3 regions of the Cellulosimicrobium sp. NPDC057127 genome follow, and region 1 is predicted to be linked to each of the others. Evidence: predicted binding sites of a transcription regulator. Region 1 holds the regulator's gene; each other region holds the start of a gene.
What was found. Region 1 encodes HspR, which represses chaperone genes until heat shock. Its sites were predicted from a motif close to AAGTTGAGTCNNNNNGACTCAACTT; they were not measured.
Positions count from the first base shown of each region.

Region 2: a site for HspR is predicted at 1,957-1,981, ahead of clpB (ATP-dependent chaperone ClpB). Genes of this name have one in related genera too.
Region 3: a site for HspR is predicted at 3,836-3,860, ahead of ACFTZA_RS05180 (Hsp20/alpha crystallin family protein). Genes of this name have one in related genera too.

Region 1 is NZ_JBHUUP010000006.1:82,531-89,828, reverse strand. Features, by position in the region: gene ACFTZA_RS07840 (sigma-70 family RNA polymerase sigma factor) at 1-1,766, opposite strand, end outside; gene ACFTZA_RS07835 (hypothetical protein) at 1,939-2,745, shown strand; gene ACFTZA_RS07830 (DUF1540 domain-containing protein) at 2,812-3,120, opposite strand; gene ACFTZA_RS07825 (heat shock protein transcriptional repressor HspR) at 3,303-3,707, opposite strand; gene ACFTZA_RS07820 (DnaJ C-terminal domain-containing protein) at 3,814-4,818, opposite strand; gene grpE (nucleotide exchange factor GrpE) at 4,970-5,641, opposite strand; gene dnaK (molecular chaperone DnaK) at 5,638-7,298, opposite strand, start outside.
Region 2 is NZ_JBHUUP010000001.1:133,806-141,103, reverse strand. Features, by position in the region: gene clpB (ATP-dependent chaperone ClpB) at 1-1,906, opposite strand, end outside; gene ACFTZA_RS00575 (LppM family (lipo)protein) at 2,082-3,299, shown strand; gene ACFTZA_RS00570 (enoyl-CoA hydratase/isomerase family protein) at 3,373-4,452, opposite strand; gene ACFTZA_RS00565 (alpha/beta hydrolase) at 4,474-5,484, shown strand; gene ACFTZA_RS00560 (AlkA N-terminal domain-containing protein) at 5,650-7,298, shown strand, end outside.
Region 3 is NZ_JBHUUP010000004.1:28,532-35,829, forward strand. Features, by position in the region: gene ACFTZA_RS05155 (exonuclease domain-containing protein) at 1-868, shown strand, start outside; gene ACFTZA_RS05160 (dihydrofolate reductase family protein) at 936-1,478, opposite strand; gene ACFTZA_RS05165 (hypothetical protein) at 1,794-2,240, opposite strand; gene ACFTZA_RS05170 (hypothetical protein) at 2,380-3,387, shown strand; gene ACFTZA_RS05175 (hypothetical protein) at 3,390-3,746, opposite strand; gene ACFTZA_RS05180 (Hsp20/alpha crystallin family protein) at 3,916-4,440, shown strand; gene ACFTZA_RS05185 (heme-degrading domain-containing protein) at 4,576-5,076, opposite strand; gene ACFTZA_RS05190 (fibronectin type III domain-containing protein) at 5,219-7,298, opposite strand, start outside.

The sequences.
Region 1 (7,298 bases):
GGCGGCAGGACCAGGTCGACGAAGACCTGCTCGGCAGCACGCCCGCCCGAGTTCGAGGCCGTGACGACGAGGTCGGCCGGCTGGCGCGCCGCGAGCTGCACCGACCCGAGCGACAGGTCGAGCGCGGCGGGCTGCACGGGCGGCGGGGGGTCCGGCGGGACGGTGCCCGGGTCCCCGGGCGGCGGCGTGACCGAGACCTGCTCGCCCACGGGGGGCGGAGCCTGTCGCCCGTCGGTCGCCGACGTGCCGGGCGTGGTGGCCGTGTCCTCGACGGGCGCGGTCCCCAGCGCGTCCCCGGACGGGACGTTGGCGGGTGACGCCGGGTCCGTCGCCGGGTCGGTCGTCCCGTCGTCCGGGGTCGTCGAGGGGTCACCGGCGGACGGGGCCTCCGTCGACGTGCCGCCCGGACCGGGCTCCTGCGTCGAGGTCGCCGCCGTCGGCTCGTCCTGCGGCGGGTCCTCCGGCGTGAACGCACCGAGCGCGCCGGCGACGCCGAGCCCCGCGACCGCGACGACACCGGCCGCCACGGCGGCCGCAGCCAGCGGCGCGGACGCGACGAGCGCGGCGAGGCCCGTCGCCGTCGCGGCGGCGGCCGTACCGGCACCGCCGGCGACCGCGCCCACCGTCGCGGCCCCGGTCGCCGCGACCCCGGCCACCGACCCGCCCGCCACGCTCGTGCCCGCCGCAGCCGCACTGGTCGCCGCGGTGCCTGTCGCCGCGGTACCCGTGGCCGCCGTGCCCGTCGCCGCCGTCCCGGACGCGGCCGTGCCGGTCGACGCGGCACCGGTGCTGGTCGACGCGCCGGCCGACCCCGCGCTCCCGGTACCCGCACCGCCGCTCCCGGTGGCGCCCGAACCCGCGCCGCCCGAACCCGTGCCACCGGCCGACCCGCTCCCGCCGCCCGCGGCGGCGGCGAGGGCGGCCGCACCGGCACCGACGCCCGCGCCCCCGCCGACGGGCAGCGCGGTGCCGACGAGCCCGAGCGCACCGACTCCGAGGACCAGCGGCGCGATGACCGCACGCATGCCGTGCGAGACGTCGCCCAGCTCGAGCACGAGTGCGCGGCAGTCGCCGCAGCCCTCGAGGTGCGCCTCGACGCGCGCCGTCTCGCGCTTCGCGAGCCCGCCGCGCACGAACGACCCGAGGAGCGAGCTGACGCCCTCGCACTCCTTCGCCGGCACGGACGAGAGGTGCTGCTGCAGGTACGCCTGCCGCAACCCCTCGCGCGCCCGGTACGCGAGCGCGGACACGCCGTTGGCGGTGAGGCCGAGGATCGGCGCGATCTCCGCCGGGGAGAGGCTCTCGACCTCGGTGTACCAGAGCACGGCGCGCCAACGCTCGGGCAGCGTCTGGTACGCCCGGGTGACGACCGACCGCTCGAAGCCCTCGAGCGTCGGGTCCTCCGTCGAGGCCATGGGTCCGAACGCCGACTCGAAGGTCCGCTCGTCGTCGGTGGGCTCGGTGCGCCGCGCACCCTTGACCAGGTCGTACGACAGGCGCCGGACGACCGTGAACAGGTAGGCGCGGAACGTGACGTCGGGACCGCCACCGTTCTGCAGGACGGAGAGCGTGCGGGCGAAGGCGTCGGAGACGACGTCGTCCGCGTCCGCCGTGGAGCGCACGTACTGGCGCGCGACCGTCCGCGCGGCGGCCGCGTGGCGCTCGTAGAGGACGCCGAAGGCACTCGCGTCGCCTGCGCGCACGGCCGTGATGAGCTCGGCGTCGCTGAACGCCTCGCTGCCCACGTGGGATCGTGCTTCGGTCATGCCACCGCCCCGCCATCGCCCTGCTCCTGCAGGACCCACAACGCGCCCATACTAGACGCATGACCATCGCGTCCGGCAGGGGGCCGTGCGTGGCGAGACGAGCGGTGTCGAACCCGAGCTCCACGACCCCCGATCCCGAGTCCTCGACTTTTCACCCCCACGAACCCGCGTCATGACGGAGCACCTCGACCGTCTCGTCCATATGGATCACCTCCATGCTGGGTACGCCGTGCCCGCGGACGCCGCGGAGACGCTGCGCGACTCGTGGCGCGCAGCGAGCGTCGCGAGCGTGTGGCGGCGCCCCGGCGACTGGTACCACCCCGCCGTCGACGCCCTCACGGAGGCCGTCTGCGACGAGCGCGACGTCACGCCGGCCGCCGAGCGCCTCGGGCGCGCGCGCGGCGAGGCCGGGGTCGGCATCGGCGAGGCGATCGACGACGTGGCCTGCCTGTACCTGTCGGACGACCGCGCACCCGACCTGGAGATGCTGCGTGCCGTCGCGGTCGGCTGGGCCGAGGGGTACGAGACCACCCCGATCACGCCCGACGTCCTCGACCCCGAGTCGGGCCTCGCGACCACGCACTACCTCACCCACCGCCTGCGCGAGACGTACGGCCGCGCGCAGCGCACGGGCGTCCCGGTGCCGCGGTCGCACGGGCTGCTCGTGGTCGACGTCGCCCTGGACGACCTCACCGGGTGGCAGCGCTTCGCGCGCTCCGCCGCCATGGGCCGCGCACTGACGCAGACGTTCGGCGACGGGCACCCGATGGCGTCGCTCGGCAACGGGCTCTTCGTCGTGCTCGGCGAGCGGGACGCGGACGACGAGTGGCTGCGCACCGAGCTGCGGCACCGCATCGAGCGCACGGGGCTGTCGCTCGGCGTCTCGGCCATCCTGCGCCGCCCGCCGCGACTGTGGACGGAGCCGTTGCCCGACACCCACCGGGCCGCCGTCCAGCTGCTGAGCACGCTGCAGCGCTGACGCCGCACGCACGACGACGCCCCGGGTCGCACGGGGCGAGCGTGCGACCCGGGGCGTCGGGTCGGGTCAGCGCGGGGTGAAGGTGAGGCAGTCCGCCGTGGCCTCGCCGGACCCGCCCGCGCCCACGCGGATCGAGGGCGCCGAGCACTCGAGCGAGGCGTTGTGGACGCACTCGGTGCGCTGGCACGCACCGACGTGGGCGAGGACCTTCTCGAGGCCGCCCTTGGTGCCGAGCGGGATGAACGTGGCGCACTCGGCGTCACCGGTGTGGCCGGCGATCGTCACCGCGCCGGCGTGGCACCCGTGGTCGTGGTTGTAGCCGCACCCCTCGATCGAGCACTCGACGACCTGGGGCATCTCCATGAGGCTGCTCATCGATCTCTCCGTTCTCCGGGGCCGGGGGGCCGGGGCTCTCATCGTCCACGGTATTCCCGGAATGCGCACGTGAAAAGCAAGGAAGGCCTTGCTCAGAAATGCGCGAGAGAATGCGAATTAGCGCACGTCATTCTTGCGGAATGCGTCTTCGGGCAGGTCACGCGTCCGGCGGCGGTCGAGCGTCAGCGCTCGGCCGACCCGTCGCGCGCGGGGCTCCAGATGACGAGCGCGCGCGTCTCGCTGCGCTCCACGAACGACTGGCGCAGCGCCTCCTCGACGCCGCGCCGCACGCTGCGCCCCCGCGGGACGACGACGACGTCACCGCTCGCCGCGGCCGCGAACACCCGCCCGCCGGGCTCGACGCGGGCGGACAGCGCCTCGACGCGCCGCTCGAGGCGCTCCACCTGGGACTCGAGCGCGAGGATCCGCTGGATCCCGGCGAGGTTGATGCCCTCGTCGTGGCTCAGGCGCTGCACCTCGAGCAGCTTCGCGACGTCGCGCAGGGAGTAGCGCCGCCCGCGCCCGGCCGCGCGCCGCGGCACGACGAGGCCGAGCCGGTCGTACTGGCGCAGCGTCTGCGGGTGCATGCCGGCGAGCGCCGCCGCCTGCGAGATGACGAGGACGGGCGCGTCCTCGGGCACGTCGGGCCGCTCCTGGCCGTCGTCCGCTCGAGCCGTCACGACGCCCGCCCCCTCACTCCGCCGCCTGGCGGGCGAGGTCGGCCCGGACGTCCTGCCCGTCGGTCTCTGCGGCGAACGACTCGACCGCCTCGCGCGCGGCCTTCGACAGCTTCTGCGGCACGACCACCTGGACGGTGACGAGCAGGTCGCCCGTCGCCTGCGCGGTCCGGACGCCGCGCCCCTTGACGCGCAGCGTGCGACCGGAAGGGGTGCCCGCGGGGACCTTGACCCGCACGGTCGCGCCGTCGAGCGTCGGGACCTCGATGGTCGCGCCGAGCGCCGCCTCGGCGAACGTGACCGGGACGGTGACGCGCAGGTTCGTGCCGTCGACGGAGAACACGGGGTGCGGCGTGACGTGCACGGTGACGACGAGGTCGCCGGCGGGACCGCCACCCGCCCCCGGACGGCCCTTGCCGCGCAGGCGGATCTTCTGGCCCTCGCGCACCCCCGGGGGGATGCGCGTCGTGACGGGGCGCCCGTCCACCGTGAAGGTGACGGTCGAACCCTCGACGGCCTGCCGGAACGGCAGGGTGGTGGTCGCGGAGACGTCGGCGCCGGTCTGCGGACCGCCGAAGCCGGCGCCGCCGAACCGCTGTCCGCCGGCCGCACCGCCGAACATCGAGCCGAGGATGTCCTCGAACCCGGCGCCGCCCTGGGCCCCCGACGAGTAGCGCACGCGCCCGCCGCCCGGTGCTCCGGCGCCGCCGAACATGCCGCCGAAGAGGTCCTCGAACCCCGCCGCGCCACCGCCGCCGGGGCCCGCGGAGAACCGCGCTCCCCCGCCCGCCATCGCGCGGATCGCGTCGTACTGCTCGCGCTGCTTCGCGTCGGACAGGACCGCGTAGGCCTCGCCGATCTCCTTGAACCTGGCCTCCGCCGCGGCGTCGCCCGGGTTCTGGTCCGGGTGGTACTGCCGGGCCAGCTTGCGGTACGCCTTCTTGATCGCGGCGTCGTCGGCGTCCTTGGGGACGCCGAGCGCGGCGTAGAAGTCCTTCTCCATCCAGTCCTGTCCGGTCACGACGCCTCCCTCCTGTGCTTCGTCGTCGTCCTCGACCTCCGTGCGGTGCTGATCGTCGCGTGCCCGCCCGTCGCGTGCACGCCCGTCGCGTGCCCGACGACGGGCCGCACCTGTGCGGGTGCGGCACCGCCGTCGGGCACGTGGCCGGGTGCTACTCCGGCCCCACGACCGAGACGCGCGCGGCGCGCACGACCCGGTCCCCGATCCGGTAGCCCGGCTCGATCACGAGGTTGACCGTCGTGGACGTCGCCTCGGGGTCGGTCTGGTGCATGAGCGCCTCGTGCACGGTCGGGTCGAACTCCTCGCCGACGGTGCCGTAGCGCTCGACGCCGAAGCGCTCGAGGCTCGCGTCGAGCTTGTCGGAGATCGCCGCGAACGGCCCGGTCAGCTCGCCGTGCTGGCGCGCCCGGTCGACGTCGTCGAGCACGGGCAGGAGCGCGGTGAGCACGTCCTCCACACCCTTGGCACGCGCGGCCTCCTGGTCGCGCAGCGCCCGGTTGCGGTAGTTCGTGAAGCTCGCGCGCTCGCGCTGGAGGGCGTCGAGGTGCTCGGCCGCCGCAGCCTGCGCCGCGAGGACCGCCGCGTCGACCTCGGCCTCGCCGGACGGCTCGAAGTCGAGGCCCTCGAGGGGGTCCGACGACTGCGGCGCGTCCCCGCCGTCGCCCTCCGTGCCGCCGCCCGCCCCGGCCGCGCCCTCGCGCGGCCGGGAGGTCTGCGGGTCGACCTTGCGCTTGTCCGTGAACTGGAAGGGCTTGTCCTCGGGGCCCTGACCGGGCTCGCGCCCGGCCTGCTCCTCGGGACCCCGGGGGTTCTCCGCCGTCACTTCTTGTCGTCCTCGTCGTCGACGATCTCGGCGTCGACGACGTCCTCGTCCGGAGCGCTGCCGGCGCCCGCGGCGGCGGTCGCGTCGTCGGTCGCCGCGCCCGGGTCGCCCGCCGCCTGCTCCTGCTCGGCCGACGCGTAGAGCGCCTGGCCGATCTGCTGCGCGGACGCGACGAGCTTGTCGTGCGCGGACTTCACGGCGTCTGCGTCCTCGCCCTCGAGCGCGGTCTTGACCGACGCGATGTCGGCCTCGACCTCGGTGACGACGTCGGCGGGGAGCTTCTCCTTGTTCTCGGAGACGAGCTTCTCGGTCGAGTACACGAACGTCTCGGCCTGGTTGCGGGTCTCCGCCTCCTCGCGACGCTTCTTGTCCTCGGCCGCGTGCTCCTCGGCCTCCTTGACCATGCGGTCGATGTCCTCCTTGGGCAGCGCCGAGCCGCCCGTGATGGTCATCTTCTGCTCCTTGCCGGTGCCGCGGTCCTTGGCGCCGACGTGGACGATGCCGTTCGCGTCGATGTCGAAGGTGACCTCGATCTGCGGCACGCCGCGCGGGGCCGGCGCGATGCCGGTGAGCTCGAACGTGCCGAGCGGCTTGTTGTCGCGCGCGAACTCGCGCTCGCCCTGGAACACCTGGATGAGCACCGACGGCTGGTTGTCCTCGGCCGTCGAGAAGATCTCGCTGCGCTTGGTCGGGATGGCCGTGTTGCGCTCGATGAGCTTGGTCATCACGCCGCCCTTGGTCTCGATGCCGAGGGACAGCGGGGTGACGTCGATGAGCAGGACGTCCTTGCGGTCGCCCGAGATGACGCCGGCCTGGAGCGCGGCTCCGACGGCCACGACCTCGTCCGGGTTGACGCCCTTGTTGGGCTCCTTGCCACCGGTGAGCTCGCGCACGACGTCGGCCACGGCCGGCATGCGGGTCGAGCCGCCGACGAGCACGACGTGGTCGATGTCGGACACGGAGACGCCCGCGTCGGAGATGACCTTGTGGAACGGGGCCTTCGTGCGGTCGAGGAGGTCCTGCGTCATCTGCTGGAACTGCGCGCGCGTGAGCTTCTCGTCGAGGTGGATGGGGCCGTTCTCGCTCATCGACAGGTACTGCATCGAGACGTTGGTGCTCGTCGCGGACGACAGCTCCTTCTTCGCCTGCTCGGCGGCCTCGCGCAGGCGCTGGAGCGCGATCTTGTCCTTCGACAGGTCGACGCCCGAGCTGTTCTTCACCTGCTTGATGAGGTGCTCGACGATGCGGTTGTCCCAGTCGTCGCCGCCGAGGCGGTTGTCGCCCGACGTCGCGCGGACCTGGATGGTCGAGAACTCGTCCTCGTCCTTGCCGACCTCGAGGAGCGAGACGTCGAACGTGCCGCCACCGAGGTCGAAGACGAGGATGAGCTCGTCCTCCTTGCCCTTCTCCAGGCCGTAGGCGAGCGCGGCCGCGGTGGGCTCGTTGACGATGCGCGTGACGTTGAGGCCGGCGATCTGGCCCGCGTCCTTCGTGGCCTGGCGCTCGGCGTCGTTGAAGTACGCCGGGACGGTGACGACCGCGTCGGTGACGGGCTCGCCCAGGTACTCCTCGGCGTCGCGCTTGAGCTTGCCGAGGATGCGCGCGGAGATCTCCTGCGGCGTGTACTTCTTGTCGTCGATCTCCACGTCCCAGTCGG
Region 2 (7,298 bases), on a different contig from region 1:
CGAAGAGGAAGTCGGCGAGCGACTTCGCGAGCTCGGTCTTGCCGACGCCGGTCGGGCCGAGGAAGAGGAACGAGCCCGTCGGGCGGTCCGGGTCGGCCACGCCGGCGCGGGAGCGCCGGACCGCGTCGGACACCGACCGCACCGCGGCCTGCTGGCCGATGAGGCGCTCGCCGACGACGTCCTCCATGTGGAGCAGCTTCTCCGACTCGCCCTGCAGCATCCGCCCCGCGGGGATCCCCGTCCAGGCGGACACGACCTCGGCGATCTCGTCCGCGCCCACCTTGTCCGCGATCATGGGGGCCTGCTCCGGGTCGGCGAGCGCGTCGGCCGCGTCCACGGCGGCCTCCGCGCGCTCGGCCTCGTCGAGCTGGCGCTGGAGCTGCGGGATCTCGCCGTACTGGAGCCGGCCGGCGGTCTCGAGGTCGCCCTCGCGGATCGCCCGCTCGACCTGGACGCGCAGCTCGTCGAGCCGGGCGCGCAGGTCGCCGACGCGGTTGTGCCCGGCCTTCTCGGCCTCCCAGCGCGCGGTCAGCGCGGCGAGCTCCTCGCGGCGGTCGGCCAGGTCGGCGCGCAGCCGCTCGAGCCGCTCGAGGCTCGCGGGGTCCGTGGACTCCGAGAGCACGACCTCCTCCATCTCCAGGCGCGTGACGGCACGCTGGAGCTCGTCGATCTCGACGGGGGACGAGTCGAGCTCCATGCGCAGGCGCGACGCCGCCTCGTCCACGAGGTCGATCGCCTTGTCGGGCAGCTGGCGCCCGGTGATGTACCGGTCGGAGAGCGTCGCGGCGGCGACGAGCGCGGAGTCGGCGATCGTCACCTTGTGGTGCGCCTCGTACCGCTCCTTGAGGCCGCGCAGGATCGCGACGGTGTCCTCGACCGACGGCTCGCCGACGAAGACCTGCTGGAAGCGGCGCTCGAGCGCGGGGTCCTTCTCGATGCGCTCGCGGTACTCGTCGAGCGTCGTCGCGCCCACGAGCCGCAGCTCGCCGCGAGCGAGCATGGGCTTGAGCATGTTGCCCGCGTCCATGGCTCCTTCCGCACCGGCACCCGCGCCGACCACGGTGTGGAGCTCGTCGATGAAGGTGACGACCTCGCCGTCGGACGACTGGATGTCGGCGAGCACGGCCTTGAGCCGCTCCTCGAACTCGCCGCGGTACTTCGCGCCCGCGACCATCGACGCGAGGTCGAGGGACACCAGCCGCTTGCCCTGGAGCGACGTCGGGACGTCGCCCGCGACGATGCGCTGCGCGAGCCCCTCGACGACGGCGGTCTTGCCGACGCCGGGCTCGCCGATGAGCACGGGGTTGTTCTTGGTGCGGCGCGAGAGCACCTGCACGACGCGGCGGATCTCGGCGTCGCGCCCGATGACGGGGTCGAGCCGGCCCTCGGCCGCGGCCGCGGTGAGGTCGGTGCCGTACTGCTCGAGCGCCTTGTACGTGCCCTCGGGGTTGGGGCTCGTCACGCGCGCGCTCCCGCGCACGGCGGGCAGGGCGGAGCGCAGCGCGTCCGCCGTCGCGCCGGCCTGCTGGAGGATCGTCGCGGCCTGGGACGAGCCGGCCGCGATGCCGACGAGCAGGTGCTCGGTCGAGACGTACTCGTCGCCGAGGCCCTGCGCCTCCTTGCCGGCGTTCTCGAGGGCGGCCGTCATGGCGCGCGACGGGGTCGGCTGCACGACGGCGGACCCGCTGGCCGTGGGGAGCGCGACGAGCGCGGCGCGCACCTTCTGGCCGATCGCCTGCTTGTCCGCGCCGACCGCGTCGAGCAGCCCGACGGCCACGCCGCCTTCCTGCGCGAGCAGCGCGGCCAGGACGTGCGTCGGCTCGAGCTGAGGGTTGCCGGCGGCCGTGGCGCTCTGGATCGCCTCGCCCACCGCCTGCTGCGACATCGTGGTGAACTTCGTTTCCATCGGTGCTCCGGGGGTGATCAGGAAGGGTGTCTGACCAGGCAACGGTCCTGGAGTTGAGTGTATTCCGCTCAACCCTGTGCGCCACTCGCGCCGCCGCCCCGTGGTCGGGGTGGATTTCGGTCCCAGATCGCCGTCGCCCCTCGCCTCGGGCGTCGATCCGCGACATGCTGGTCGGGTGAACACCTCATCCCGGCGTCGCCGGCTCGGGCTCGGCGCCCTCCTCGTCACCCTCGCACTGCTCGTCGCCGGCTGCATGAGGATCGACATGGCCCTCACGCTCTCCGAGGACGACACCGTCGACGGGTCGGTCGTCATGGCGATCTCCGACGAGGTCGCGGAGGCGGCGGGCCAGGACCCGCAGGCGCTCTGGGACCAGCTCGGCGGCCAGATGGAGTCCGGCCTCCCGCCCGGCGCGACGCAGGAGCCGTACGCCGAGGACGGCTACACCGGGACGCGCCTGACGTACACGGACCAGCCGATCTCCGAGATGTCGTCCACCGGCGGCACGGACCCGCTGTCGATCACGCGCGAGGGCGACCAGTACGTCGTCGAGGGGCAGATGGACCTCTCCGACGAGGAGATGGGGCTCGACGGCTCCGACCCGCAGTCGGACGAGATGTCGCGCCAGATGCTCGAGGGCTTCGACGTCCGCATCTCCGTGACGTTCCCCGGCGAGATCGCCGAGACCAACGGCGAGGTCGACGGGAACACCGTCACGTGGACGCCCGCCGTCGGCGAGGTCACCGAGATCAGCGCCCGCGGCTCGGCCGTCGCCGGAGGCTCGGCCGCTGCACCGGACGAGAGCACGGACGGCACGGACGACCCGACCGACGAGAGCACGACCGGGACGGCCGACGACGCCGGCACCGACCTCGACGACGCCTTCCCCTGGTGGCTCCTCGGCATCGTCGCCGGGCTCGTGCTGCTCGGGATCGTCGGCCTCGTCCTGTGGCTCGTGCTCCGCAAGAAGCCCACCGACCAGGGCACGGCGCAGGCGACCTACGCGGGCGCACCCGGCCCGTACGGCGCGCCCGGTCCCTACAGCGCGCCCGGCCCGTACGGCGCTCCCGGGCAGGCGCCGGGCCCGGGGTATCCGGGGCAGCAGGGCCCGTACCCGGGCGCTCCCCAGCAGCCCGGCCAGCCCTACCCGGGGGCGCCTCAGCAGCCCGGGCAGGCCTACCCCGGCGCACCGCAGGGCCAGTACGCGCCCCCGCCGGCGCCGTACGGTCAGCCGCACCCGCAGTCCGCGCCCACCGCGCCGCTCCCGCCCACCGGCGCCGCACCCGGCGCGCCCACACCCACCGAGCCGACGCCGCCGCCGGGACCGGACGCCGCGGGCCCCGGCGACGAGGAGATCGACGACTCGACGCACCTGCGCCGGCCGCAGGACTGACCGGCTCGCCGTCCGCGCTCGGCCCGTCCCGGATCCTCCCGGGGCGGGCCGTCGCCGTCCGGGGCAGGGGCGCTCAGCCCCAGAGCGGCTCGGTGGGCACGTAGGCGAGGGCGCGCGCCCCGAGGTCGGGCGCGACGTCGGCGAGGGACGCCGGGTGCCACGCAGGCTCGCGGTCCTTGTCGACGACCTGCGCCCGGATGCCCTCGACGAGGTCCGGCTGGGTGTCGACGAACCACGAGACGAGCCGGTACTCCTGCTCGAGCCCCGCGCGCAGGTCGGGCAGGGTCCGCGCGCTGCGGATCGCCGCGAGGGCCACGGTGACGGCCGTCGGGGACAGCGCCTCGAGCTCGTCCGCCTCGGCTCCGGCGGCGGCGTCGCCGGCGCGGGCCGCCTCGCGCAGGCGTGCGACGATCTCCGGCACCGTCGCCGCCGCGTAGCAGCGGTCGACGCGCGCCTGCCGCGCGAGCAGCGCCGACGTCGGCGGCTCGACGGCGTGCCGGCGTGCGACCTCGCGGACGGACTCGGGGTCGACCGGGTCCACCCCCGCGGCGGCGAGGTCGACGAGGTCCTGGCGCAGCAGCGGCAGTCGCTCCGTCGGGACGAGGTGGTCGGCGAGGCCGGCGTGGACCGCGTCGGCGCCGTCCATCGTCACGGCCCCGAGCGCGAGGTGCTCGCCGAGCCGGCCCGGGGCGCGGGACAGGAGCCACGACCCGCCGACGTCGGGCGTGAAGCCGATGCGCGTCTCGGGCATCGCGACACGCGAACGCTCGGTGACGACCCGCACGGCCGCGTGCGCGCCGAGACCCACGCCTCCGCCCATCGTGATCCCGTCCATGATCGACACGACGGGGACGGGGCTCTCCGCGATCGCGGCGTCCACGGCGTACTCGCGCCGGAAGTAGCGGCGCGCGTCGGCCTGCCGTCCTGCCACGATCGAGGCGTGCAGCTCCCGGACGTCGCCGCCCGCGCAGAACCCGCGGTCGCCCGCGCCGTCGAGCAGGACCACCCGGACCGTCGGGTCGTCGCGCCAGGCGTCGAGGACGCCCGCGATCTCGCCGAGCATGTCGTAGCCGAGCGCGTTGAGCGCGCCCGGCCGGTCCAGCGTCAGGTGCCCGACGGCGTCGTCGGACCGCGCGATGATCTGGCTCGTCACCCCGTCACGGTACCGTCGGGCATGCCTTCAGCGACGGACGAGCGGGACGGGACGCACGAGCAGGGCGGGTGGCGCCCCGACGTCCTGGGCGGCACGTGGCAGGCGCGGGATCTCGACCTGCCGGGCGGCGCGGTCGCGACGCTCGTCCGCGACGCCGCGGCCGGGTCCGCGCCGGTCGGCCCGGGCCCCGGGCGTCCTGCCGTGCTCTACGTCCACGGGTTCATCGACTACTTCTTCCAGACCCACGTCGCCGAGGCGTTCGCGGCGCGCGGCTACCCGTTCTACGCGCTCGACCTGCGCGGCTACGGACGCTCGATCGGGCGCGGGACGGGCGCTCCCTCACGACCCGACGACGACCCGAACTTCGTCACCGACCTCGCGGTGTACGCCCAGGACCTCGACGCCGCGGCGCGTGCGCTGCGCGCGGAGGGCCACGAGCACCTCGTCGTCCTGGGCCACTCGACGGGCGGGCTCGTCGCGAGCCTGTGGGCGGACGCGCGCCCCGGCCGGGTCTCCGCGCTCGTGCTCAACAGCCCGTGGTTCGACCTCAACCGGTCGTGGCTGTACCGGGGCCCGGTGACGCAGGTGGTCGACGTCGTCGGCCGGGTCGCGCCCCGGCTCGTCGTCGGGCACCTCGACGAGCACTGGGCGCGGGCGCTGCACGCGAGCACGGGCGGCGAGTGGGACTTCGACCTCGCGTGGAAACCGCTCGAGGGCTTCCCGGTGCGCGCCGGGTTCCTGCGCTCGGTGCGCCGGGCCCACCGCCGCGTCGCGAAGGGCCTAGCGGTCGACTGCCCGGTGCTCGTGCTCGCGTCGGCGCGCAGCGGCCCGGCCGCCGGCTGGCACGACGCGCTGCTCACGACCGACAGCGTGCTCGACGTGGAGCACATCGTCTCCCGCGCGGCGCGCCTCGGCGACGACGTCACCGTGGTCGCCGTCGAGGGCGGCGCGCACGACCTCGCGCTCTCTCCCGAGCCCGCGCGCTCGACCTACCTGCGCGAGGTGCTCGACTGGCTCGACGCCCGTACCTGACCGTGCCCGCTCCGCGTCGAGCCCCGGCTTGTGCGCCAGGATCGTTGGCCGCTGGCGTACAACCCGGGGGTCGGCCGCACGACCCGCCCACCCAGGAGGCGGCACCACCGCTGCCGTGTCCGAATCCCGCTAGCCACGGGCGGTGCCGAGCGCGAGGATCGTCCCGTGACCACGACGCACCCCGGCCCCGCGAGCACGGCGACGGCGACGGACGACCCCGTCTTCACCGAGCGCTACCGCGCCATCGCGTCGCGCGACCGGCGCTTCGACGGCCAGTTCGTCACGGCCGTCCGCACGACGCGCATCTACTGCCGCCCGTCGTGCCCCGCGCGCACGCCCCGGCCCGAGAACGTGACGTTCTACCGCACGTCCGCCGCGGCCCACGAGGCCGGCTACCGCGCGTGCAAGCGCTGCCTCCCGGAGGCCGTGCCCGGGACGCCGAGCTGGGACCTCGGGCACGACCTCGCGGCCCGCGCGATGCGGCTCGTCGGCGACGGCGTCGTGGACCGCGAGGGCGTCGACGGGCTCGCGGCTCGCCTCGGGTACACGCCGCGGCACGTGCACCGCGTGCTCGTCGCCGAGCTCGGTGCCGGCCCCGTCGCGCTCGCCCGTGCGCTGCGCGCCCAGACCGCGCGCGCCCTGCTCACGGGCACGGACCTGCGCCTCGCCGACGTCGCGTTCGCGGCCGGGTTCGGCAGCGTGCGGCAGTTCAACGACACGGTCGCCGAGGTCTTCGACACGACACCCGGCGAGCTGCGCCGCCGGGCGCGACCGGCCGCGCGCACGGTCCCGCGCACGGTCGCGGCACCGCCCGCCGTCGGCGACGCACCGCCCCCGGAGGGTCACGACGCCCGCGCGGCGGGGCTCGACCTCGTGCTCCCCCTGCGCGAGCCGTACGACGCGCGCGGCGTCTTCGCCTTCCTCGCGGCGCGCGCGGTGACCGGCGTGGAGGTCGTCGGCACGAGCGACCCGACGCACCTGTCCTACGCGCGGACGATCGCGCTCCCGCACGGCCCCGGCGCGTTCCGCGCCACGTACGGGCCGCTGCCCGACGGCGGCGGGCCGGCACGGCACGGCCCGGGCGTGGCAGGGTCCCCGCGGTTCCGCGTCGAGCTCGAGCTCACGTCCGTCGCGGACCTTCCGGCGGCGATCGCGCGCGTGCGGCGGCTGTTCGACCTCGACGCCGACCCGCACGCCGTCGACGCCGCGCTCGCGACCGACCCGGCGCTCGCCGGCCCGGTCGCCTCGACGCCGGGCGTCCGGGTGCCGGGCGCGGTCGACGGCGCGGAGGTCCTCGTGCGCGCGCTCGTCGGCCAGCAGATCTCCGTCGCGGCCGCGCGCACGCACCTCTCGCGCCTCGCGGGGGCCCTCGGCGCGCCGTTCGCGTCACGGTTCGGACCCGCACGCCTGTTCCCCACCGCCGAGCGGATCGCCGCGGACGGCGCGGCCCACCTCCGCGGCCCCGCGCGGCGCACCGCCGCGATCCTCGGCGCCGCCCGTGCCCTCGCCGACGGCGACCTCGCCGTCTCCCCCGCCGACGACCCCGCGGCGCTGCGCGCCGCGCTCGAGACGCTGCCCGGCGTCGGGCCGTGGACCTCCGGGTACGTCACGATGCGCGTGCTGCACGACCCCGACGTGCTGCTCGACGGCGACCTCGCCCTGCGCGCCGGCGCCCGCGCGCTCGGGCTCCCCGACGACCGTCGCGCACTCGTCGCGCACGCCGAGCGCTGGGCGCCCTGGCGCTCGTACGCCGCGATGCACCTGTGGCGCGCGGCCGCCCCCGCCCCGATCATCCCGGCCCTCCCCGCCATCCC
Region 3 (7,298 bases), on a different contig from region 1:
TGCGAGCCGCCGGCACGGGCACTGGCTCGCGGCGCTCGACACGGAGCCGACGCCGCGGTCGGGCGCGGCGGCGGACGGTCGGGCGGTCGGGAGCGTCACCGCCGCGGGCGCAGCGACCGCGGACGCAGCGACCGCGAGCGCGGAGTACTCCGCCCTGCTCGAGCTAGCGCTGCTCGACCGCTACGTGTCGTCGACCGAGCGCGCCGCGCTGCTCGACGTCGCGCGCCGCGCCGGCCTCGGGCGGGCGGACGTCGAGCGTCTCCACCGCGACCACCTCGCCGAGCTCGCGCGCGAGGCCCTCGACGACGCGACGGGCCGTGGCGACGCGACGGGCTGCGGCGACGCGACAGACTGCGGCGACGCGACCGGCTGCGGCGAGACCCGCGCGGACGACGTGCTCGCCGCCGACCCCGGACTGCACGAGGTCGCGGGGCAGCTCGGGCTCGACGCGGACGACGTCGCCGACGCCGTGCAGGCCGCGCTCGGGGCGCGGCTCGTGGACGCGGTGCGCGCAGAGAAGGCGGGCGGGCCCGGCACGGTAGGCCGTGCCGTCGGGCACGGCTCCCGGTTCACGCTCGCCCCGGGCGACGAGGTAGTGCTGACCGGCGAGATGCGACGCACCCGACCGGCGTGGGAGGACGCGGTCCGCCGGGCGGGGCTGGTGCCCTGGCCGCACGTGACCCGTAGTGCCCGGCTCGTCGTCGCCGCCGACCCGGACACGCTGTCGACCAAGGCGCGGACGGCGCGCCGCTACGGGATACCGGTCGTCACCGAGGACGGTTTCGAGCGGCTGCTCACCGCCGTCGCCGCGCTCGGCGCTGAGCGCGGAGTCGAGCACGGAGTCGAGCGCGGCGCGCTGTCGGCGTAGCGCACTGCTCGACCGCCGGAACGACAGTGTCCCGTGCGCGCGGGTCCCACCGTGCGACCGGGCCGGGCTATCGGTCCGTGGGGAAGCGGTAGACCGACTGGACGGCTCCGGCGTCGAGCACGCGCGACTCGACGAGCTCGGCCCGCACCGGCGCCGGGACGGGGCCGAACAGCGGGATGCCCTCCCCGACGAGCACCGGCACGCGGGTGATGACGATGTCCGAGAGCAGGCCGGCGAAGAGGAAGCCCTGCACGGTGCGGCCGCCGTCGACGTACGCGCGCTCCGCACCGGCTTCCGTCAGCGTGGCCTGCAGAGCGGGGACGTCCCGGTGGACCGTCACGGCGGAGTTCCCCATGGCCGCCTGCGGACCGGGCGGCAGGGTGCGGGAGAGCACGTGCACGGGCGTCGTGCCGTAGAACCCTGGCCCCGATGCGCTGATCACCTCGTAGCTCCGGCGGCCCATGACGACCGCGCCCACCGAGCCGAAGAAGTCGTCGTAGCCCGTCTCGCCGAGCACGTCGTCGAAGGCCGTCAGCCAGTCGATCTCGTCGTCCGGCCCGGCGATGAACCCGTCGAGACTGCAACCGAGGAACGCGTGGAAGGTTGTCATGACCGGCACGGTAGGACCCGGCGCCGACAAACCGCCGGGCGGTTGTCGGCGGACCGTGACCGCTCAGGGATCGCGACGAAGCGGCACGAGGAGGTCGGTGGCCCACCTCGACGATTCCCGAGCCGACGGAGCAGGCGTGGCCGCTTCCACCTCGTCGGACGCAGGACGCTCGCTGCCCGGACCGGGGGCGCCCCTGCGTCGTCGTCCAGCTCCGGCCCGCACCGGTCCAGTCCGGTCGTCATCGAGGACGGGGCCGAGCGCATGCTCGGTACCGTCCCCCCGCGACGCGCGTCGACATGGTGCTTCCTCGAAACGCTACGGGCAGACCTCGTCGAGCTTGACGGCAGAGAGCGTCACCACGGTTGAGATCGGGACGACGGTTCCCGGCACAGGATCTTGTGCACACACCGTCCAGTTCGAGTCGTTGACCGCAAGGCGCTCAAGTCCCGTGGCGTCCACCTGGTCCATGACGAAGGAGTCGAGGGTCTGCAACAGATCCTGTGCATCCTGCAGGTTGTGCCCGACAACGCTCGGCATTTCGAACGTCGCTTCCACCTCGGCCTCGGCCTCGGCCACTGCCTGCGGCTCCGTCTCCGCCGTCGCGGCGTCGGGCGCCACCTCGCTCGCGGAAGGGGACGGCGCAGGTTCGACAGCTTCCTCCGTGACAGTAACCGTCACCTGTTCGGGGGATTCACTTCCGCAGCTACTCAGGGCGAACGCGGTGACCGCTGCTACGAACACTCCGAACAATGATCTCCTCATTGCACCCTCCTCGTCGTCGTCCCCCAACGAAAGCGGACGGCAGGCGAGGCGTAAACCGTTGTCCCGGGTGAATCCCGACGTCGCGGTGGATGTTCAGCGTGAGTCAGCGAAGCGCTCCTCCCGATGCCACTCTGTGCCCATGAGCCCGGACGCATCTGTCGACGTCGACCCCGTCCTCGACGAGCTCTACGCGCTGCCGCTGGAGCAGTTCGTCGTCGCGCGCAACGCCGCGTCCAAGCGCATCAAGGCGTCGGGCGACGCGGTGGGCGCAGAGCGCGTCGCGCGCCTCGCGAAGCCGACCGTCGCGGCGTGGGTGGTCAACCAGGTCGCGCGCGAGCACCCCGAGGAGGTGGCGGCGCTCGTCACGCTCGGGGACGAGCTGCGGGACGCCACCGAGGACCGCGACCGCGCGCGGCTGACGGTGCTCGACCGGCTGCGCCGCGAGCGCACCGAGGCGCTGGTCCGCGTCGTCCGCGACGCCGGCGAGGTCGCGGGCCGCGCGGTGTCCGCGAGCGCCGTCGACCGGCTCGCGGAGACCCTCACGGCCGCGGTCATGGACGCCGACGCAGGCGCGGCCGTGCGCACCGGGCGGCTGGGGCAGGCTCTGCAGCACGTGGGGTTCGGGCTCGTCGACGAGGGGGGCGAACCGGCCGACGTCGTCGAGCTCCGCGCCGTCGGGTCGCCGGGCGGCACGGGCGGGCAGGAGACGGGCGGGAAGGAGGCGCGCGGCGGTCCGGGACGAGCAGGCGGGACGCGCGCGCGGTCAGCAGCCCGGTCCCGGGCGGGAGACTCGGACGACCGTGGGGAGGGCGGCGCCGACGACGCGCTCGCCGCGGCGGAGCGCGAGGTCGAGCGGGCCGCGGCGGAGGTCGACCGGCTCGAAGCGGCCCGGGACGCGGCGGACGGGCGGGCGCGCGAGGCGAGCGACGCCGTCGGGCAGGCCGAGGACGAGCTGGGGCGGATCGAGGACGAGCTGGCGCGGCTCGCGGACGAGCGCGACGCCGTCCGTGCCCGGCTGGAGGCCGCCCGTGCCGAGCAGGACGAGGCGCAGGAGGCGCTGGACGCCGCCGACGACGCCCTCGAGACGGCCGAGGAGCGCGCGTCCGCGGCGCGCAAGGCGCGGCGCGCGGCGCGCTCTCGTCGTTGACGCTACGCGGGGCCGGACCGTACGAGCGGGGCCGACCTCTCCAGCGACACGCTGCCCGACGTCAGCCGGTCCTCGATGCACCGCACGACGACGGACGCCTCGGACCGGGTCACCTCGACCTCGAACCGCACCCCGACCGACGACGGCGGTATGTCGGTGGTGGACAACGACTCCGCGACCGGGAGGCCCGAATCCTCGACGCACGACATCCAGTCGCCCTCACCGTGCCCGACGCCGATCATCCACGTCTCCCCCGACGAGCCGTCCCGCGGCTCGCCGGAGACCCCACAGGCCGACAGGGCGACGGCCAGCGCGCCGGCGACCGCCCCGACCGGCCGAGCACGAGACGTCCTCGCCATCACGCCTCCCTCCGTTCTGGTGGTGTCGGAAGCTCACGAGACCTTGCACGCACCGCACCGGTGGCATCGTTTCGTCGTGCGCGAACGCGGGATTGAGCGGGGTCGACTCAAGGTTGACGACGTCAGGACGCTGCGGGACCACCGCGGCAGCAGACCTGGAGGAGTCGACATGACCACCACCCTGATCCCCGCACCGTTCGGCACGTTCACCGCGGACCGCCTCGTGCGCGACCTGTGGACTCGTCCGGCGCCCGTCGCGCGCACCGGCTACGCACCGGCCGCGGACGTCTACCGCGACGGCGACGACCTCGTCGCCCGCTTCGACCTGCCGGGCGTCGACCCGGAGCGCGACGTGACCGTCGAGCTCGAGGGACGTCGCCTCGTCGTGCGGGGTGAGCGTCGCGACCAGCGCGTCGTCGAGACCCCGGCGGACGCCGACGGTCCGGACGCAGCCTCCGACGCGCCCGCCGAGGGCGAGTCCGAGGACGCGCGCGCCGAGACGGTCGAGAAGCCGGCCGGGCGCCGCATCCGCGAGGTGCGGTTCGGCGAGTTCCGCCGCACCGTCACCCTGCCGAAGACCGCGGACGCCGACGCGGTCCGCGCGTCGTACAACGCGGGCGTGCTCGCCGTGACCGTCGCCGGCGTGTTCGCCGGCCGGACGCCCCAGCGCATCGAGGTCACGCGCGCGGCCTGACGCCGCGCGACCGAGCAAGGACGGGGCGGGGCACCGCGCGCCGGCCCCGTCGTCGTGCCGAACCCCGGGTTGCGCGCCATGAAGCGGCTCGAACGGCGCACAACCCGGGGTTCGGCAGATCAGGCGAGCTGTAGCTCAGGCGAGCAGCGTCTCGGGGCGGCCGAGGAACGAGCGCAGCGCCTCGACGACGAGCGCGTGGTCGTCCGCCTGCGGCAGCCCGGACACGGTCGCGACACCGACGACGCCCACGCCCTCGACACGCACGGGGAACGCGCCGCCGTGCGCGGCGTACTCCTGGAGCGGGAGCTGGTGCTGGTCGTTGAACGTCGTGCCCTTGGCCTTCGCCCGCAGCCCCACCAGGTACGACGACGCGCCGAACCGCTGCACGACCCGCACCTTGCGCTCGACCCACGTGTCGTTGTCCGGCGTCGTGCCCTCGCGCGCGGCGTGGAACACCTGCTGCGGGCCCTTGCGCACGTCGATCGTCACCGCGAGGTCGCGCTCGGCGGCGAGCTCGACGAGCAGGCACCCGAGGCGCCACGCGTCGTCGTGCGTGAACGAACGGAGCACGAGGTCGTGCTCCTGCGCCTCGACGGAGGCGATGAGCGCGGGCAGGTCGTCGGGCGTCGTCGTCATGGCGACATCGTGGCACGCGCGGCGACGCGCCCGCAGACGCGCCGAACCCGGGGTTGCGTGCCGTCCGTGCGTCGGAACGACAGGTAACCCCGGGTTCGGCAGCCGAGCCGGCGGCGTCAGGGCCGACGGCGACGTCCGGCCGTCAGGCGCAGGTGAGCGCCGGGACCGGCACCTCGTAGTCGCGCGACGTGCCGTCGAGCGTGCCCGTGACCGTCACGGTCGCGCCCTCGACGGAGGCCGCGCGCACGGGGAACGACTGGTACGCCGACTTCCCGGACGCGACGTCCGCGACCTGGCGCGTGCCGAACGGCGTCGCGAGCGTGACGTCGACCGGCACGTCCTCGCCGTTGGTCGCGCGGACCGCGACGTACGCCTTGCCCGCGAGGCAGCGGGACTGGGCCGTGACCTCGACGAGCTCCGGGCCCTGCGCGGCGCGCTGCAGCGTGACCTGGTCCATGACGCGCTCGGTCGCCGTCTCGTACGTCGTGACCGTCAGCGTCCCGGGGGTGACGTCGACGTCGGAGTAGCTCGGCGTGCGCTCCTGCTCCCAGCGCGCCGTCCACGGCTTGAGCCCGTCGAAGCCGTAGAACTTCGAGCCGCTGGCCGAGTTGCCGGTCACGTACAGCACCTGGTCGTCGTCGGGCACGAGCACGTCGCCGACGGCCGCCTCGGACGCCGGGGCGACCGGCGTCGTGCCCTCCATGAGGTGGCTGCGCGTGTAGATGTGGTCGTGGCCCGCGAGGACCAGGTCGACGCCGAGCTCGCTGAACACGGGCGACAGCGCCTCACGCATGCGGACGACGTCCGTGTCGCGCGAGTGGAACGCCTGGCTGTACAGCGAGTGGTGGAACGTCACGAGCACCCACGCGTGGTCGTCGCCGTGCTCGGTCACGACGTCGCGCAGGAAGGTCTCGTGCTGCGCGATCTGCGCGGCGCTGGAGTCGTTGGAGTCGATCGCGACGACCAGCACGTCGTTGTACGAGTACCAGTAGTCGCGGCGCGGGTCGCTCGACAGGTTCGGCATCGCGTAGTGCTGGTCGTACAGCGCGCTCGCGGTGTCGTGGTTGCCGTCCTGGACGGCGAAGCGCAGCTCACGCATCTGCTCCGGGGCGAGGAAGCCCGTGTACTGCTGCGTGCTGCCCGCGGTGTCGACCTGGTCGCCCGCCGACAGCAGGAACGCCGTGTCCGGGTGACGCTCGGTCATCGTGTCGAGGCTCGCGGCCCAGCGGTCGGCGTCGGCCGCGGCGTTGCCGCTCGCGCCGATCTGCGCGTCGCCGATGAACAGGAAGCTGAACTCGTCGCCGAACGTGCCGGTGTCGAACGTGCTCGGCTCGGACCAGCCCGTGGCAGCGCTGCCCACGCGGTAGGTGTACGACGTGTGCTCCTCGAGCCCCGTCATCGTCGCGTGGTGGTACGTCGCGCCGTCGGAGGACGGGCCGCCGGTGGACGACGACGTCTGCGCGCTCGCCCAGTCGACCTCGCCCGCGCCGTCGGTCGCCCGGGCCCACTGGACCTCGCCGGCGCCGGGCAGCGTCGAGAACCAGGCGACGTTCGCCTGCGTCTCGTCCGCGCCGATGTTCAGCGCGACGTCGCGGACCTCGCCGTGCGTCGGCACGAGCGAGCGGACGTCGAGGTAGATGTCCGAGCTCGTCGGCGCGTCCTGGTACAGCGCGACGGAGACGGTGTTCTCCCCCGCCTCGAACGCGTCGGCCGGCACGACGAACGTGCTCGTCACCGGGATGGTGCGACCGTTGCCGAAGTACTGGAGGTTCTCGGTGATCTCACGGTTGTCGTCACCGAGGCGCGCGACCTCCTCGCCGTTGACGTAGACGATCGCGACGTCGTCGTAGACGATCTCGCCCTCGAACGCCGGGACGCCGTCGAGGTCCGCCGCGGTGAGCTCCACGTCGGTGCGGAAGAAGAACGTCGGGACGTCCGTCGTCGTGCCCGGGATGTACTGCGTGAGCAGCGTCGTCACGGGGAAGCCGTCGCCGACGCCCGTCGGCTGGCCGCGCTTCGCGCCGAACGGCGCGACGCCGGTCTTCCACGCCGCGTCGTCGTAGGCCGTCGTGGTCCAGACCCGCTGGTCCGGGTCGTCGCCGGCCGGGTTCGTGTTGTCCTCGAGGTAGCGCCACGTGGTGCCCGTGGTGCTGAGCAGCGACTCGTCGGCGGCCGCGGCCGTCGTGGCGGGGGCGACGTCGGCCGCGGCCGGGGCTGCGGAG